DNA from 2 places in the Glutamicibacter soli genome. Region 1 is predicted to be linked to the other one. Evidence: predicted binding sites of a transcription regulator. Region 1 holds the regulator's gene; the other holds the start of a gene.
The links. The regulator HrcA, encoded in region 1, represses chaperone genes, less so after heat shock. The targets are predictions, from matches to a motif close to TTNGCACTCGNNNNNNNCGAGTGCNAA.
Positions count from the first base shown of each region.

Region 2: a site for HrcA is predicted at 5,449-5,475, ahead of groL (chaperonin GroEL). Genes of this name have one in related genera too.

Region 1 covers NZ_CM125969.1:1,854,363-1,863,751, forward strand. The annotation lists gene ybeY (rRNA maturation RNase YbeY) at 1-314, opposite strand, end outside; gene ACTX90_RS08830 (PhoH family protein) at 326-1,354, opposite strand; gene ACTX90_RS08835 (GerMN domain-containing protein) at 1,657-2,583, shown strand; gene ACTX90_RS08840 (16S rRNA (uracil(1498)-N(3))-methyltransferase) at 2,665-3,438, opposite strand; gene dnaJ (molecular chaperone DnaJ) at 3,442-4,563, opposite strand; gene hrcA (heat-inducible transcriptional repressor HrcA) at 4,630-5,643, opposite strand; gene ACTX90_RS08855 (DUF3097 domain-containing protein) at 5,771-6,640, shown strand; gene ACTX90_RS08860 (DUF4870 domain-containing protein) at 6,786-7,133, shown strand; gene hemW (radical SAM family heme chaperone HemW) at 7,163-8,392, opposite strand; gene lepA (translation elongation factor 4) at 8,397-9,389, opposite strand, start outside.
Region 2 covers NZ_CM125969.1:603,091-612,479, forward strand. The annotation lists tRNA gene ACTX90_RS02950 (tRNA-Val) at 421-494, shown strand; gene ACTX90_RS02955 (LLM class flavin-dependent oxidoreductase) at 550-1,608, opposite strand; gene ACTX90_RS02960 (threonine/serine exporter family protein) at 1,819-3,489, shown strand; gene ACTX90_RS02965 (uracil-DNA glycosylase) at 3,496-4,269, opposite strand; gene ACTX90_RS02970 (DUF3263 domain-containing protein) at 4,427-4,717, shown strand; gene ACTX90_RS02975 (LytR C-terminal domain-containing protein) at 4,764-5,375, shown strand; gene groL (chaperonin GroEL) at 5,673-7,307, shown strand; gene ACTX90_RS02985 (DUF4031 domain-containing protein) at 7,404-8,300, opposite strand; gene ACTX90_RS02990 (LPXTG cell wall anchor domain-containing protein) at 8,534-9,389, shown strand, end outside.

The sequences.
Region 1 (9,389 bases):
CTGTGCCCGCCGGCTTCGGCCTGCGCCTGCGCGACGCTCGGGCAGATCACGATGTCGCCCAAAATCCCCGCCTCCGAGGGGGCGTGCTCGCGCCCGGGGCGCAGCTCGTCCATCGGGAAGCTCATCACGTCGGTGGGGCCCTCCAGGTCCATCCACTCCACATGCAGCGCGCTCATCGCGTCCTCATCCAGGAAGACGATGGACACCTCGGTCTCCGGGTGCAGGTACATGGCGCTCATCACCGACTGCGCCAGCTTGTTCACGTCGGCCAAATCGACGTCGAACTCGGTTTCGTTGTTGACTTCAATGCTCATTGCTTCGCTGCTCACTTCGTATGTCGCGGCCGTTGGTGGCCGTTGCGGCGGTCGTCGTCCCAGCGGTCGTAGGCGGAGACGATGTCAGCGATCAGCCGGTGGCGCACCACGTCGCTGGCGTCCAGCCGGCAGATCGAGATGTCCTCGATGCCCTCCAGCACCTCGCTGGCCATGCGCAGCCCGGAGACCGCGTTGCCCGGCAGGTCGACCTGGGTGACGTCCCCGGTGACCACCATCTTGGAGCCGAAGCCCAGGCGGGTCAGGAACATCTTCATCTGCTCGCTGGTGGTGTTCTGCGCCTCGTCGAGGATGACGAAGGCGTCGTTCAGGGTGCGCCCGCGCATGTAGGCCAGCGGGGCGACCTCGATGGTGCCCGCCTCCAGTAGCCGCGGGATCGAATCCGGATCCACCATGTCGTGCAGCGCATCGTAGAGCGGACGCAGGTAGGGGTCGATCTTCTCGCTCAGGGTGCCGGGCAGGAAACCCAGCTTCTCCCCCGCCTCGACCGCCGGACGGGTCAGGATGATGCGGTTGACCTGCTTGTCCTGCAGCGCCGCGACGGCCATGGCCATGGCCAGGAAGGTCTTGCCGGTGCCTGCCGGGCCGATGCCGAAGGTCACCGTGGAGTCCTCGATGGCATCCACGTAGGATTTCTGGTTCACCGTCTTGGGCCGGATGGAGCGCCCGCGGCCGGAGAGGATCTTCAGCCCCAGCACGTCGGTGGGGGCGTCCCGGTTCCCGGCGCTGAGCATCTTGATGATCTGCTCGATGGTTTCCGCGCTCATCCGCGAGCCGCGCTGCGCCAGCGACCTGGCTTCCTCGGTCACCCGCTGCGCCTTGCGCACCTGGACCGGATCGCCCAGGAGGCTCAGGGTCGACCCGTTGGGGCGGAACTGCACGTCCGGGTAGGCGCCGGTGAGGATGCGCAGCAACTCGTCGTTCGGGCCCAGGGTTGCGATCATCAGCTCGGGAGTCTCGAACGTGATGGCCAGCGTCGCCGGCCCGGTCTCGGATTGCCTCTGGTTCTGTTCAACCTGCATGCAGTGCTTCGTGCCCCTTTTGAGCTCGGAAAATAAAAAACTTGCGCAAGTCCAGTCTAGCTAGTCCCCGGCTCCCAACGCGATACGTAGCGCTCCGCCGAGCGCTGAAAATTCTGAAACTAGTATGAAATGAATCTAATCCGAGCAGGTCGCAAAGGTATAGATTTGGTTACGGATTGGTAGGTTTGGCGAATTTCGGCCTCATCGCACACCTTGATGTGTCACGCTATATGAGCGCGCGGAACCACGTTCTCGTTCCGGGCGCCCAAGAATCCCCGCAGAACAGATGGACTGGTCCCAACGTGCAGCAGTGGTACAAGCGCCGAATCCCGCGACGTTTCGCGGCGACCGGCGTCATCGCAGCGGTGGCCCTGGTGGTCGGCTGCGGACTTGCCGCGCGCGACGACAGCTTCGAGATGCCTGCAAACTCCGCCGCCGCGGCGCAGGGTGTCCCGCAGGCCACCGATTCGATGGAACAGGCTTTCCCCGGGCAGAAGATGCCGGTCTACTGGCTGGAGAACACCGACTCGGGGGTCTACCTCTACCGCGAATACGCCACCGACACCCGCCACCAGGAGCCGATCGGCGACGCGATCGCCTACCTGCTCGCCGGGAAGTCGGCCGACCCGGCCTGGTACACGCACCTGAAGTCCACCGACGACGTCGGGGTCTCCATCGACAACCAGAACCTGATCACGCTGGACCTTCCGGCCAAGGTCTTCAGCGCCACGCTCGACGAGGGCCTGTCCGAGCGCGCCATCCAGCAGCTGGTGTTCACCGCGACCGCCGCGGCCTCCAACGCGGGCATCCTGGTCGGCGACACCCCCGCCAGCGTGCGCATCCTGGTCGACGGGAAGCAGAACGCCACCGTCTTCGGCGGATACCGCCTGCAGGACGTCTACCAGCGCGACGCGAAGTACATGGCCCCGATCTGGATCATCGACCCGCAGTTCGGCACCACCACCGCGGCGGGCGCCGTGAAGTTCCACGGCCGCACCTCCAGCTTCGACGGCGGCACCTTCTACTCCCTGCAGGCCAAGGCCGCCGACGGCCAGTCCAAGGTCATTACCGCCGCCAACCGGATCAACGACGAGAGCGTGGAGCCCGACGGATCCTTCACGCTGACCACCCGGCTGCCCGCCGGCAGCTACGCGCTGAGCGTCTGGGGCGAGGAAGCCGGCAGCAAGGCCAAGGTCGGCGAGACCAGCTCCGAGTTCACCGTGCGCTGAGCGCCGGCGCCCGCCCACCACCGAATAAACAGCGAATGCCGCAAACCCCTCGGGGTTCGCGGCATCCGCTGATTAATCCGGCTAGAGCTCGCCGAGCAGGTGGCGCACCAGGACCAGCGCGGCAGGGCCGGCGGTGGAGGCGCGCAGCACATGGCGTCCGAGCAGCGCCGGATGCGCTCCGGCGGCCACGAACGTGTCGAGCTCTGCATCGCTGATGCCGCCCTCGGGGCCGACGACCAGCACCACGCCGGTACCCGGCGCCGCCTCGGGCAGCCAGCCGGACACGGCTTGGGCCACCGAATCCCGCGCCTGCTCGTGCAGCACCAGCACCAGGTCGCCGGCGGCCGCGTGCGCGGAAATCGCCGCGGCCAGCGACTTGCTGGAGACCAGCTCCTTCACCTCGGGTTCGAAGCTGCGCCGGGACTGCTTCTGCGCCGAGCGCACCTGGGCGCGCCACTTGGCAAGCGCCTTGTCCGCCTTCGCCGCGTTCCAGCGCACGATCGAGCGCTCGGCCTGCCATGGGCGGACGGTGAAGACGCCCAGCTCCACGGCGGATTCCACGGCCTGCAGGTCGCGGTCCCCCTTGGACAGCGCCTGGATGAGCGTGGCTGGATGCTCCGGGGGCTGCTCCTGCAGCCGTTCAAGCACGGTCACCGTGAGCAGCTCCTTGGAGGCGGCTGCCACCTCGACCACCAGGCGCAGCCCGGTGCCGTCGAGCAGGTCCAGCTGCTCGCCGGCCTGGGTGCGTTTGACCGCCACCGCGTGGTGCGCCTCCGGCCCGGTCAGCGCCAGGGTGTCGCCCACGCGGGCCTCGGCCCCCTGCTGCGGGTCGATCACGAAACTGTGGTTGCTCATGGCCTAGCGCTGGTTCAGCTTGTCCCGCAGGCGCGAGAACATGCCGCCTGAATGCTCGACGCGTCCGGCGCTCAGCTCTTCGCCGCGCAGCGTGGCCAGCTGCTCGAGCAGCTCGCGCTGGGCGGCGTCCAGCTTGGTCGGGGTCTCCACCTGCAGGTGCACGATGATGTCCCCGCGCTTGCCGCCGCGCAGGCGCGGCACACCCAGGGCCGGCAGGGTCAGGGTGTCCCCGTCCTGGGCCCCCGGCTCCACGTTCAGGGTCTGCTCGCCGTCGAAGGTCTCCAGCTTCAGCTCGCAGCCCAGCGCCGCGGCGGTCATCGGGATGGTCATCTTGGCGTGCAGGTCGTTGCCGGAGCGCTCGAACACCTTGTGGCGGCGCACGTCGACCTCGACGAACAGGTTGCCGTTCGGACCGCCGCCCGGGCCTGCCTCGCCCTGGCCGCGCAGCTGGATGCGGGTGCCCGAATCCACGCCGGCCGGCACGTTCAGCGATTTGGAGACGTGTTCGCGCACGCGGCCCTCGCCGTTGCACTCGATGCAGGGATCCGGGATGGTGGTGCCGAAGCCGTGGCAGGCGGCGCAGGTTTCCACCGTCATCATCTGGCCCAGGAAGGAGCGCACCGGGCGCTGGACCTGGCCAGCGCCGTGGCAGATGGTGCAGGTGACCGGGCTGGTGCCCTCGCGGGTGCCGTCGCCGTGGCAGGTCTTGCAGGTGACGGCGGTTTCCATCTCCAGCGGGTAGACGGTTCCCTTGACGGCGTCTTCCAGGTCGATGGTGATGGTGATCAGCGCGTCGCGGCCCGGCTGGGTGCGGGACATCGGCCCCTGCGCCTGGCCGCCGCCGAAGAACTGCTCGAAGATGTCGCCGAAGCCGCCGAATCCGGCGCCCCCGCCGAAGCCCGGCTGGCCGTTGCCGTTCTCGTCGCCCGTGGCGTCGTAGTTGGCGCGCTTCTTCTCGTCGGAAAGAACCTCGTAGGCGCGGGTGACCAGCTTGAACTGCTCGGCCGCGTCCTCGCTGGGATTCACGTCCGGGTGGAGTTTGCGCGCCAGCTTGCGGTAGGCGCTTTTGATTTCCTGCGGGGTCGCGTCCTTGGCGACACCCAGGGTCTCGTAATGCGAGCTCACGATCTTCGCCGTGTCCTTTCCTTTAAAATTTCACTTCTCAAGTTGTGCTGCGAACCGGCCGCGGGGCTAGTTCGCCAAAATCTTCGACAGGTAGCGGGCCACCGCGCGCACCGAGGCCATGGAGGAGGAATAGTTCATCCTGGTCGGGCCGAGCACGCCGAGCTTGCTGCGCTGGTCGTTGCTGTAGGTGGTGGCGATGACCGCCGCGTCGGTCAGCTGCCCGTAGTGGTTCTCGGTGCCGATGGCCACGGCCAGGCCGCGCGAATCCGCCTCCAGTTCGGAGAACAGCTTCAGCAGCACCACCTGCTCCTCCAGCGCCTCGAGCACCGGAGTGATGCTCAGCGGGAAGTCCCCCTCGACGCGGGCCAGGTTCGCGGTGCCGGCCATGACGATGCGCTGCACGTTCGCCGCCTGCGCCATTTCCTCCAGCGACCGCAGCACGCTGCCCACCAGCGGCGTCTCGTGCTGCGCCGGAACCACTGCCTCGTTGCTCAGCGGGCCGACGAGGTCCGCCAGCCGGTGGCCGCCGAAGGAAGTCAGCAGCCACTGCTTGAGGTTGTCCAGCTCCTCGTCCGAGTACGGCCGGGTCACCGCGATCATGCGCTGGTCCACGGTGCCGTTGGAGGCGATCATCACCATCAGCACCTGGCCCGAGCCCAAGCCCACCAGGTCGAGGTTGCGCAGCTCCGCGGTGTCGTAGTGCGGCACCTGGATCATGGCAACCTGGTTGGTCAGCCGGGCCAGCAGGCGCACGGTGCTGTGCAGCATCTCGTCGAGGTCCTGCGAGCTGTCCAGGATCTTGTTGATCGCCTCGCGCTCGGCGCGCGACAGCGGCTTGAGCTCGCCGATCTCGTCCACGAAGCGGCGGTAGCCCTTCTCCGTGGGGATGCGCCCCGAGGAGGTGTGCGGGGCGGCGATCAAGCCCTCCTCTTCGAGCAGGGCCATGTCATTGCGGATGGTGGCGGCGCTGACCCCGAGGTTGTGCCGTTCGCGCAGCGCCTTGGAACCTACGGGCTCGCGGGACTGGACATAGTCCTCCACGATGGCGCGCAACACGTCAAGACGTCGTACTTCGCTCACGAAAACACCTCCCGGGAAACCACGCCCGCACAATTGGCACTCTAACCTGTCAAGTGCCAAGTCTAATACCTTCGGCAGTTGCTAGCATTGGATTTCGAGCGTATTCGATCACAGCGAAAGGCAGTCCGTGTCCAATTTCTCCTGGGGACCGCAAGACCTGAGTGCTCCGGCACCCAAAAAACTCCGCCAGGTGCCCGTTGAACGCGGCATAATCCTGGAAGATGCGGTCTCCGGCTGGGTCGGCGAGGTCGTCAAGACCGAGAAGTCCGGCGGCATGCGCGTGATCGTGCTGGAGGACCGCCACCGCAAGACCCGTTCCTTCCAGGCCGGCTTCGGCTTCCTGCTGGAGGGCGAACCGGTGGAGATCGTCGAACCTGTCGCGAAGGCCAAGGCGCCGAGCACCATGATCTCCGCCTCCGGCTCGCGCGCGGTGGCAGACCTCAAGGCCCGTACCGCCCGCGCCAGCCGCATCTGGGTCGAAGGCAAGCACGACGCGGAACTGGTCGAGAAGGTCTGGGGCCACGACCTGCGCGTGGAGGGCATCGTCGTCGAACCGCTGCATGGCGTCGACGACCTGGCCGGGGCCATCCGCCAATTCAACCCCTCGCCGACCCGCCGCCTGGGCATCCTGGTCGACCACCTGATTTCCGGAACCAAGGAAGAGCGCATCGTCGCCGAGGCCATGAAGGTCCCCGGGGCTGCGGGCAACGTGCTGATCCTCGGCCACCCGTACGTGGATGTCTGGCAGGCGATCAAGCCGGACACGCTGGGCATCAAGGCCTGGCCGGTCATCCCCCGCGGGACCGACTGGAAAACCGGCGTGCTGCGCGCCTTCGGCTGGCCGCATGCAACCGCCGAGGATATCGGCATCGGCTGGCAGCGGATCCTGTCCACGGTCAAGCACTACGGACAGCTGGAACCGGCGCTATTGGGTAAAGTTGAGGAACTAATCGATTTCCTTACCACGGAAGATTACGGTTTCCTAACAATTGACTAAGATTTGGACTTTCAGGGTGCCATTGGGCGGGGCGTCAGCGGAAGCTCGATATCATGGTGGAGAAGCCGCACCGTAAGACAAGGACATTTCCGTGACATCTCGCCAGGTACCATCATCTGAGAATTCGCGTTTCGAGGGATCAAACGTGTCCGCGCTGCCGCTCTCCCCGTCGGAAGACCGCCAGTGGGCCATGATGGCGCATTTCGGCGCGATCCTCGGCTGCATTCCCTCGGCCATCATCTTCGCCGTCTACCGCGACCGCGGCCCCTTCACCGCCCAGGAATCCAAGGAAGCGTTCAACTTCACCTTCCCGCTGACCATTCTGGCGATCGTGCTGAACATCCTGAACCTGCTGCCGGGCATCGGCTGGCTCTTCGCGGTCATCGCCGTGTGCCTGTGGGTCTTCATGACCCTGATGGGCGCGTATGCCGCGATCCAGGCAAACAAGGGACGCCCCTACCGCTACCCGATCAACCTGCGGTTGATGAAGTAGCGGCAGGGACGCCAGCGCTTGCGAACGTCCTAGAAATCCAGCAGCTCACGCACCACGAGGTCGGCCAGGAGCCGGCCTCTTTGCGTTAGCACGATGCGTCCGGCGAACGCTGCCTTGGCATCGATCAGCTCGTCGGCGATCAACCCGGCGACCTTGGTGCGGCCGGCGGATTCCAGTTCGCTGATCTGCATGCCGGAGCTGAGCCGGGTGAGCAGCATGGTGCGTTCGAGCTGAACTGCCTGCGCGTCGGGGAACTCGCGGCCGTGTCCGGGCGAGATGCCGCCGTCGATGCGCTGCTGGTAGGCGGCCGGGTGCTTGACGTTCCACCAGCGCAGCCCGCCGACATGCGAGTGCGCGCCGGGGCCTGCGCCCCACCAGTCCCCGCCCTGCCAGTAGGCGATGTTGTGGCGGCAGGCATGCCCTTCGCCGCGCGCCCAGTTGCTCACCTCGTACCACTGCAGGCCGGCGGCCTCGAACAGCTGATCGGCCAGCTGGTACTTCTCCGCGTGGTCGTCGTCGTCAATGTCCGGAACCTCGCCGCGGCGGATCTGCGCGGCCAGCTTGGTGCCGTCCTCGATGATCAGCGCATAAGCGGAGATATGGTCCGGCTCGTAGCTCAGCGCGGCCTCGATGCTGGTACGCCAATCCGCCAGCGACTCCCCCGGGGTGCCGTAGATCAGATCGACGCTGACATCCAGCCCTGCTTCGCGGGCCCAGGCCACGGCCTGCGGCACGCGCGCCGGGTCATGGGTGCGCTCGAGCACCTTCAGCACATGCGGCACGGCTGACTGCATGCCGAAGGACACGCGCGTGAACCCGCCGTCGGCCAGCTGACGCAGGCTTTCGCGGCTCACCGAGTCCGGGTTGGCTTCGGTGGTGATTTCAGCGCCGGGCTTGATGCCGAACTCGTCGCGGATCCGGCCGAGCACCGAAACCAGGTCCGAGGCGGGCAGCAGGGTCGGGGTGCCGCCGCCGAAGAAGACCGTGTCGATTTCGCGGTGCGGTACCCCGGAACGGTCAAGCACGCCGCGGGCGAAGCCGATCTCCTGGCCCACCGTGGCAGCGTAGGTGGCCTGGCTGGAGCCATTGCCCAGCTCGGTTGCGGTATACGTGTTGAAATCGCAGTAGCCGCAGCGCACCGTGCAGAACGGAATGTGGACATAAAAGGACATGGTCCGCTCCGCCGCACCGTGCGCGCACGCTGCGGGGAGCAGACCATCGGCCGGAGCCGGATCGCCGTCAGGCAATACTGAGGGCATCTAGCTACTTCTTCTTCGGCTCATCGGTGGACAGCGCGGCGATGAACGCCTCCTGCGGGACCTCCACGCGGCCAACCATCTTCATGCGCTTCTTGCCTTCTTTCTGCTTTTCCAGCAGCTTGCGCTTGCGGCTGATGTCGCCGCCGTAGCACTTGGCAAGCACGTCCTTGCGGATCGCGCGGATGTTCTCGCGGGCGATGATGCGCGAACCGATCGCGGCCTGGATCGGCACCTCGAACTGCTGGCGCGGGATCAGCTCGCGCAGCTTCGAGGTCATCATGGTGCCGTAGCTGTAGGCCTTGTCGCGGTGGGTGATCGCGGAGAACGCGTCGACCGTATCGCCCTGCAGCAGGATGTCGACCTTGACCAGGTCCGCGACCTGCTCGCCGTCGGCCTTCCAGTCCAGCGAGGCGTAGCCGCGGGTGCGGGACTTGAGCTGGTCGAAGAAGTCGAACACGATCTCGGCCAGCGGCAGGTGGTAGCGCATTTCCACGCGGTCCTCGGAGAGGTAGTCCATGCCGCGCATGGTGCCGCGGCGGGACTGGCACAACTCCATGACGGCGCCGATGAACTCGCTCGGGGCCAGGATGGTCGCGGCGACCATCGGCTCGTGCACCTCGAGGATCTTCCCGTCCGGGAATTCCGAGGGGTTGGTCACCGTGATCAGCTGCTTGTCCTCGCCCATGACCTCGTACACCACGTTCGGGGCGGTGGAAATCAGGTCGAGGTTGAATTCGCTTTCAAGGCGCTGGCGGGTGATTTCCAGGTGCAGCAGGCCCAGAAAGCCCACACGGAAGCCGAAGCCCAGGGCCACGGAGGTTTCCGGTTCGTAGATCAGCGCGGCGTCGTTCAGCTGCAGCTTGTCCAACGCGTCGCGCAGCGCCGGGTAGTCGGTGCCGTCCAGCGGGTACAGGCCGGAGAACACCATCGGCTTGGGCTCTTCGTAGCCGCCCAGGGAATCGGTGGCGGGCTTCAGCGAGTTGGTGACGGTATCGCC
Region 2 (9,389 bases), 1.3 Mb from region 1:
GTTTTCAAACACTGGGGTACGGTCCTAAAAAGCTAAGAACGAACGAAAAAGTGGCTTTGCTTCCCGGGGAAAAATCCGTTCGGCGGTTTCGTTGGCCTTGAGGGGACCGTTGCCGGCGGCTTCCGGCAGCTTCCTTGTAGGGCCCAGTTTGAGCTCGATGAGCTAGAAAAATTATGGGGTCTGAAAGTGCACTTTGACAAGTTGAAACGAGGGCTGCGAAGTGAACTCTAAATAAACGAATTGCCACCGTTTTTCAGTGCTTGTCATCGACCATTTTGGAGGTTTTTGATTCCCTCGGCGCGTGGTGTTCCTGGCGGTCGAAGCGGCCCGGGGATGGCGCCGATTCGGCACGATTTGGAACGTAGGTCGGAATGCGGCTAGGATTATCTAGGTGCTGAACCGGAAACGGACAGCGCAGATGGATCTTTAGCTCAGTTGGTTAGAGCGTTCGCCTCACACGCGAAAGGTCGCTGGTTCGAGTCCAGTAAGATCCACCGGTAAAAAAGCCACCGCAGAAATGCGGTGGCTTTTTCGCATCCGGGCTGGCCGCTAGTTCTGCGAGCCTTCGGTGAGCAGCTCGTAGATCCTCGGCTTGACCTCGGTTCCCAGCATTTCAATGCTCTTCATGAGGTGCTCGTGGGGCAGCGAACCGGCGGAGTACTTGATATCGATGCGGGACAGTCCGAGCGTGCGGACCGCCTTGGCCATCTTTCGTGCCACCGTCTCGGGGCTGCCTGCCATCATGGCGCCCTGCGGACCCATGGCCGCTTGCAGCTGGATGCGGCTGGCAGGACCCCAGCCGCGTTCGGCGCCCAAACGGTTCATGGTGCGCTGGTAGTGCGGCCAGAGCAGCTCCAGCGCTTCTTCGTCGGTATCGGCCACGAGTCCGTGGAAGTGGGCCCCGACCGGCTGTTCCGGTTCGCTGAACTCCTTCAACGCCCGGTGGTACAGGTCGACCAGTGGTTCGAAGGCCGCGGGCTGCCCGCCGATGATGGCCAGGAAGAGCGGCAGGCCATGGCGTGCGGCGCGGATGACTGACTGCGGGCTGCCGCCCACTCCGACCCATGTCGTCAACGGCTTGCCTTCGAGCAGCGGGTAGACCTGCTGGCCGCGCAGGGCCGCTCGGTGGCTGCCGGACCACGACACCGGATCGCCGTGGCGCAACTTGGCCATCAACGCGAGCTTCTCCTCGAAGAGCTCCTCGTAGTCTTCGAGGTCGAGACCGAACAGCGGGAAGGACTCGATGAACGAGCCGCGCCCGGCGATGATTTCCGCGCGGCCGTTGGACAGCGCATCCAGGGTGGCGAAGCGTTCGTACACGCGGACCGGATCGTCGCTGGACAGCACGGTGACTGCGGTGCCGAGCTTGATGTTCTGCGTGGTCGCCGCCAGCGCCGCGAGCACCGTCTCGGGTGAGGAGATCGAGAAGTCATCGCGATGGTGTTCCCCGATCCCGAAGAAGTCGAGTCCGACTTCTTCGGCCTTCTGGCCCTCGGCCAGCACGTTGCGGATCACCTGGGCGTGGGACAGCGGGGTTCCATTGGCGTCCTCGGTGATATCGCCGAAGGTCTCGGCTCCAACCTGCGGAAGTTTCACGGTGGTGTTCATGGGTTCGGCCTCTCGCTATATTGCATGCATATACATCTAATTTCCCACTGGGCGTAACTTGCCCCGCCCCGGAACTATTCCCCCCGGGGGCGTGCCACGCCCGAATGTGTTCGGCGATACGCCGTGATTTGGAGGATTCCCCAGCAACTTCCAGAAGTCGGGTTGTATCGTGATTTACATGCAACATCGAACGTTTCGGGAAGGTGATCCGTGGCGCAGTTGAACAACGACCAGTTCTCCGGAAATCCACGTGGTGCGGGGGACGATCCGGATCCGGCCGTCGGCGCATTGCCGCGGATCAGCACCAGCGAAATCAAGATGGGGCAGCTTGCCGAACCCGAGCATCATGAGGAGCCCACGGCCTCGGAACTGCCGCTGAACACTGCGGTCAGCGCCAGCGTCGCCGCGGCCCCTGCCTCGGACCCCGAATCGCGCACCGGCCGCGTTCACACCACGGACGAAGGCATCACCCTGGTGCCCACGCGGGCGAACCCGGTGGCCCGCAGCCTGCTGGCCAAGATGTGGATTTCCACCTCGCCGCCCACCCAGGCGCTGGACATCGTGGATCGCCTGCAGGGCACCCCCTACGCGAACCCCACGGTCAACAAGGACCAGGACGCGTCGGCCCGCCGCACGCTGGAGTTCGCGCTGGACCTGGGCGAGACACTGATCCGCTACGGCGCCGGCGCGCTGGAAGTGGAAACCAGCATCATCGCGGTGACCGCGGCGCTGGGCCTGAGCTACCTGGACGTGGATATCACCAACCAGTCGCTGCACCTGAACTACAGCCCGCCGGACGCCGAAAGCTACTCGATCCTGCGTGTGGTGCGTTCCTCCACGGCGAACTACGCGGGCCTGGTGCTGGTGCACCAGCTGGTCTCCGACATCATCGCCGGCGGCGTCTCGCGCAGCGAGTCCGCCAAGCGGCTCAAGGCGATCATGCGCAAGCCCAAGCCGTTCCCGCGCTGGATCGTTGCCAGCGGCAACGCGGTGTTCGCGGCGGCCTTCGTGCTGTTCATCGGCGGGTCGTGGCTCGGTGCGCTGGTGGCCATGGGCTCGTCCTCGATCGTCTCGCAGATCGGGCGCTACGGCGCCCGGTGGCGCGTGCCGGCCTTCTTCACCATTGCGGCCTCCACGTTTGTGGTCACGGGCATCGCGCTGGTGAGCTACGAGCTGCATGCGCCCATCGACCCGGCGCTGGTGGTGTCCGGCGGCATCCTGCTGCTGCTTCCTTCCGGGCGGTTCGTCTCCGCTCTGCAGGATGCGATCAATGGGTTCCCGGTGACCTCCGTGGGCCGCCTGTTCTCCGCGGGACTGACCTATACGGCCATCGTCTCCGGCATCTCCACCGCGCTGGTGATCTCCTCGGTGCTGGGCTGGGACAGCGTGGACGTGCACCAGATCGACAAGATCGCCTACCCGGCCTGGCTGCTGGTGATCCTGGTGGCGGTGGCGATCATCGCCGGCGCCGTCACGGAACAGAGCTCGGTGAAGCTGCTGCTGCCCACCGCCGGGATCGCCGTGGGCGGCTACCTGATCCAGCTGTTGTGCGAGTACATCGGGCTGGGCGTCCGGGCCACTCCGGCGGTGGTGGCCACGGTCATCGGCTTCGCGGCGCGCTTCGCGGCGGACAAGCTGCATTCCCCGCAGCTGGTCATCGCGGCTCCAGCGGTCATGTTCCTGCTGCCGGGCCTGATGATCTTCCGCGCGATGTACTCCATCGTGTTCGACTCCAGCGACATGTCCAGCGGCCTGGTGGAGATGTTCAACGCCTTCGCGATCATGCTCTCCATCGCCGGCGGCGTGGTCTTCGGCGACACCCTGTGCCGGCCGCTGACCTCCAGCGCGCGGCGCGAACGGCGGCTGATCCGCCGCCGCTGAATGCGGCTACAGCGCAGGCAACGACCAGTCGATCGGCGGCTGTCCGGATTCGGACAGCCGCCGATTGATTTCGGAGAAGGGCCGCGAGCCGAAGAACCCGCGCGAGGCGGACAGCGGCGAGGGGTGGGCGCTGGCCAGCTGCGGCATCCGGTCCATCAGCCCCGCCAGCTTCTGCGCATGCCTGCCCCAGAGCAGCGCCACCGGAGGGTTCTCGCGCTGGTTCAGCGCGCTGATGGCCGCTTCGACGACCGCGGACCAGCCCAGGCGCTGGTGCGCCCCGGCATGACCCGCCTGGACCGACAGCGACTGGTTCAGCAGCAGAACTCCCTGCTCATGCCAGGCGCTGAGATCCGGGTGGGCTGCCGGGGCAATGCCCAGATCGTCGTTCAGCTCCTTGTAGATATTGGACAGCGACCGGGGCAGCGGACGCACCGAAGCCTGGGCGGCGAAGGCCAAGCCGTTGGCATGGCCCGGGGTCGGATACGGATCCTGTCCGATGAGCACGACGCGCACCTGCGAGCGCGGAATGCGAAGTGCGCGCAACATCACGTGCGGTTCCGGGAGGATCTGCTCTCCGGCGGCGCTGCGTCGTGCCAGTTCAGCGGCGATCTTCCGGAGCTTGCCATCGAGTGGCAGCAGCACCGGGACCCAGTCCTGGGCGATGAATCCGCGCTCCGCCATGGATCTGGCGCCGTGGTGGAAGGGGAAATCCTCCGGCTCGTAGCGGGGGACCGGTACCGGCTCCGGGTCGCCGAACAGGGAGGGCTGCAGGTTGTCCATGGCATCCATTCTGCCGGTATTATGGCGTGGCTGTGCCCGCGGGCGCGGCGCAGCACAGGCGAGTTGGTTAGAATATCGGTGGTATGTCCGCCACTGGCGGAGCAGAACGCAGGGCCGAGACCGGACTTTGCCGGGTGAAGGAAAGAGGTGTGGACGCATGGCTGAGGGTGAAGTGCTGGTGGATTTCGTGATGAATCCCGACTCGGAACTCGATGAGCGTTCCCAGCAGATCCTGAACATGGAAAAGTTGTGGTGGAAGTATGCCGGCGCCAAGGAACAGGCCATTACCAAACAGTTCTCCATGTCGCCGACGAATTACTACCAGCTGCTGAACCAGCTGATTGAGACGGACGCGGCGTTGGCTTACGACCCAATGCTGGTCAAACGCCTGCGTAGGCTTAGGTCTACCAGACGTCGTGTGAGCGGTACCGTCGGCTCCGGACGCTAGTTTCCGGAACCGGCCGCGACCAGTCAGACCTCGAGCAAGGACAAGAATGACCAACTACCCACGTGACGAATTCGATCGCGTTCCGGAGTTCAACACCCGTGTGGGTTCGCACCACGCCAACGGGTGGGCGCAGTCTGCCGCCTCCACGACGTCCGGTGGAAAACTTCGTTGGGTAGTTATTGCAGCAGTGCTTGTCGTCCTGGTGGGCGCATTCGCCTACTTCTTCGGCCCCGGCGGCCTGAAGCCGATTGTCGGCTCCGCCCCGAACCCCACCGAAACCACCTCGGCAGCCCCGAGCGAGGACGCCACCTCCAGCCCGAGCGAAACCGAAAGCGCCACCCCCTCCGCCTCCAGCACCATCGATGATGACGACGTGCTCTTCGGGCAGCTGATCGGCGTCTACAACGGCGCCAGCATCGCAGGCATCGCCTCGGCCGGCGAAGACGCCCTGTCCGAGGCCGGATTCACCAATATCACCGCCAGCAACTGGACCCGCCCGGCCGAGACCTCCACCGTGTACTACACCTCGGAGGCCTATCGCACCACGGCCGAAAAGGCCGCTGAGGTGCTGAATATCGACGAGGTTCTGCAGACCCAGAACATTCCGAACCGGGTGACCGTGGTGATGGGCTCGGACGACACCCTCGAAGTACGCTAACCCCGCAGTATCCAATTGCTTCGCTGTGAGCCGATCAGCTTGCACTCGCAGGGCGAGAGTGCCAATATTTGTATTAGCACTCATGCGTTGCGACTGCTAACGCCGATCGGCTTTTCGCGTTTTAACCGCAGCCGGTCCGGCCTCAGACGTCGCTTCGCAGGGAGCGTGAAGAATACCTCAGATAGCGAGAGCTGACGCGGCTGCAGGCCCGATGCCCAGCCGTTGCACTCGTCCGTCGCGGGCGCTGTCTGTCGGTTGCATTTTCGCAAAATCGTCCCGAAAGGACCGAAAGCCACTATGGCCAAGATGATTGCATTTGACGAGGAAGCACGCCGCGGACTTGAGCGCGGCCTGAACACCCTTGCAGACGCCGTAAAGGTGACCCTGGGCCCACGCGGCCGCAACGTTGTTCTGGAAAAGAAGTGGGGTGCCCCGACGATCACCAACGATGGCGTGTCCATCGCCAAGGAGATCGAGCTCGAGGATCCATACGAGAAGATCGGCGCAGAGCTGGTCAAGGAAGTTGCCAAGAAGACTGACGACGTCGCAGGCGACGGCACCACCACCGCAACCGTTCTCGCCCAGGCACTGGTCAAGGAAGGCCTGCGCAACGTTGCCGCCGGCGCCGACCCGATCGCGCTGCGCCGCGGCATCGACAAGGCCGTAGAGGCCGTCACCGCCGAGCTGTTCGCCGCCGCCAAGAAGATCGAGTCCAAGGAGCAGATCGCTGCTACCGCCTCGATCTCCGCAGGCGACCCTGAGATCGGCGGCCTGATCGCCGAGGCTCTCGACAAGGTCGGCGAGCAGGGCGTCATCACCGTTGAGGAGTCCAACACCTTCGGCCTCGAGCTGGAGCTGGCCGAGGGCATGCGCTTCGACAAGGGCTACATCTCCGCATACTTCGTCACCGACGCAGAGCGCCAGGAGACCGTGCTGGAGGACCCATACATCCTCATCGTGAACTCCAAGATCTCCTCGGTCAAGGACATGGTCACCCTGCTGGAGAAGGTCATGCAGTCGAACAAGTCGCTGCTGATCATCGCCGAAGACGTCGAGGGCGAAGCCCTGGCCACCCTGATCCTGAACAAGATCCGCGGCCTGTTCAAGTCCGTTGCCGTCAAGGCTCCGGGCTTCGGCGACCGCCGCAAGGCCATGCTGACCGACATCGCCATCCTGACCGGCGGCCAGGTTGTCTCCGAGGAGATCGGCCTGTCCCTGGACAACGTGGGCCTGGAAGTTCTGGGTACCGCCCGCAAGGTCGTTATCACCAAGGACGAGACCACCATCGTTGAAGGCGGCGGCGAAGCCGACGCCATCGAAGGCCGCAAGGCCCAGATCGCAGCCGAGATCAAGAACACCGACTCGGACTACGACCGCGAGAAGCTGCAGGAGCGCCACGCAAAGCTCTCCGGCGGCGTCGCCGTGCTGAAGGCCGGCGCAGCCACCGAGGTGGAGCTCAAGGAGCGCAAGCACCGCATCGAAGATGCCGTGCGCAACGCCAAGGCAGCGGTGGAAGAGGGCATCGTCGCCGGCGGCGGCGTAGCCCTGATCCAGGCCGGCGCAGCAGCCTTCGAGAAGCTGTCGCTGGAAGGCGACGAGGCAACCGGTGCGAACATCGTGCGCGTCGGCATCGAAGCTCCGCTGAAGCAGATCGCCCTGAACGCCGGCATGGAGCCAGGCGTTGTCGCCGACAAGGTCAAGGGCCTGGCTGCCGGCCACGGCCTGAACGCCGCCACCGGCCAGTACGTCGACCTGCTGGAAGCCGGCGTGAACGATCCTGTGAAGGTGACCCGTTCGGCCCTGCAGAACGCCGCATCGATCGCAGGCCTGTTCCTGACCACCGAAGCCGTTGTCGCGGACAAGCCAGCTCCTGCCGGCGCCGCACCAGCCGGTGACGACATGGGTGGCATGGGCGGCATGGGCGGCTTCTAAGCTTCCCCGCCCGGCTCGGCACCCCGCCGAGACTACCTGGTGCCTGTGGCCCGTTTCCCCTGGGGAAACGGGCCACAGGCCGTTAAAAGCCGGAAGCTATTCGCCGAGCCAGCCGCGCAGCACTGAGATCTCCGCGCCGACGTTGCTGCGGGCCGCGTTTTCCCAGCGGTCGATGCCACGCACGGTGCTGTAGATGTTGTCCTTCTCCAGCAGCGAGCCCAGCACCTTGATCCGTCCGGCAGCCAGGGCCGGGCGCGGGAAATGCGCGTACTCCTGGTAGATCGCCTGGGCATAGCGCTGGTAGGCCGGCTGCGGGCGGGCCAGCACCTCAAGATCCGCATCGCACAGGATCCGGCCCAGGCGGTCGTGGTCGCCGGGGGAGTGCCCTGCGGTGAGCAGGATCAGTTCGCTGACCCTGGACACCGCCCCGGGGCTCAGCAGCCCGTAGAGGCGCTCGCGGGCAAGGATCGCGGACTTGGCCTCGTCGTCCGAGGCTCCGTGGTACACCGCGTCGTGGAACCAGGCGGCCAGCTGCAGCAGCATGCGCTCCTCGCCGTCGGCCTGGTCCTTCGCCAGCCAATCCAAGGCCTCCAGCACGGACAGCAGGTGGACCCTGTCGTGGTATCTGCGATGCGACTGCGACCAGCGTTCCAGCAGCTCGCGGCCCAGCTGGGGTTCGGTGGGCAGAGTTCGGGCCCAACGGCGGGACAGCACCGGTCCCAGCTTTTCCGGGCGGTACTTGGCCGGGATGCGCAGCCCGGAGGCGATCAGCGCCCGAGCCAGGTCGCCGGCCGAAACCTCGTGCGCGCCGTCCCGCACCAGCTCGGCATAGCGGGACTGCGACACGTCGTAGTGGTCCCTGTCGAACGCGCGCTCGGGTAGCTGGTGCGCACGGGCAAAGGCATGCAGTTCATCGAGCGTCGCATCGGAAACCAGATGCGAAAAGAGCGTTCCATGGGCAGGCCATGACGGTGGGTCGATCAGGATGCTCATAGGCTCTAGCCTACGTGTTGGTAACGGTTTTGAAGTCCCGTTCGGGGGCCCTGGGCACGGGTGGGCAAAGTCCCGTTGTAAGAGACGTGGAATTACTTGGCGGCGGTGCATTCTTCGGATAGGTTGTACTTTAATCATTCAGCACTTTCACAGGCCATAAATCTGTCATCACTGAAGCGGAACGCCTCGGCGTCCCGCAACTGCCTGTGACTTCTTTGGGGAATCGAGACACCATGTCGCCTAAGATCAATACCACCCTGCTTTCGGCAGCGGTTATTTCTGGACTTCTCGTCTCTGCCGCTCCGGCACAGGCTACCGAAACCACGGACGATGCCCTCCAGAGCATCACCGTTGCACAGCAGGAAACCCAGACCGAGCCGGCAGCGCCGGCGGCCATTGAGGCCCCCGTGCAGCAGCCTGCCGTCGAAACCCCTGTCGTGCCTGCGCCGCCAGTCGCCGAAGTGCCCACCGACAACGTGGAAGACATTGCAGTGGAAGCCCCGGCAGAGCAGACCGTCGTCCAGGAGTCGCAGGCCCCAGTCGAGGACAGCGTCGAGGAAACGGCTCCGGCTGCACCGGTGGAGGAGAATGCTTCAGTTGAGGATTCGGCTCCCGCGCAGGACCTAGCTGCCGGCACCGAGACCGGCGCGACCCAGCCAGCGGACGAGACCAGCTCCGCAACCGATGAGACGGTCGACTCCGACTACATCGAAGGAGTCGAATCGGACAAGGACTCTTTGGCATCGTTCCTCGAATCCGAGGCTGTCCAGCAGCTGTCGGACGAGTTCGGCGATCTCGACTCTGACATCTCCGAGGAGGAGCAGGCCTTCTGGGAAAAGGTTGATGCATTGCTGCCTGAGGGCAGCGAAGGCTGGGATGATGCCCAATGGGATGCCTTCTACGAAACCGAAGAAGGACAGCAGCTGCTGCAGCTGATCGAGGAAGAATTCGGTACCGAAGATCCGGAGATCTCCGACGAGGACCTGCAGTTCCTCGAAGAGATGATGGACCGTCTCCCCGCAGGCGCTGAAGAGTGGACCGATGAGCAGTGGGGCGAATTCTTCGCGACCGAAGATGGCCAGGAGTACC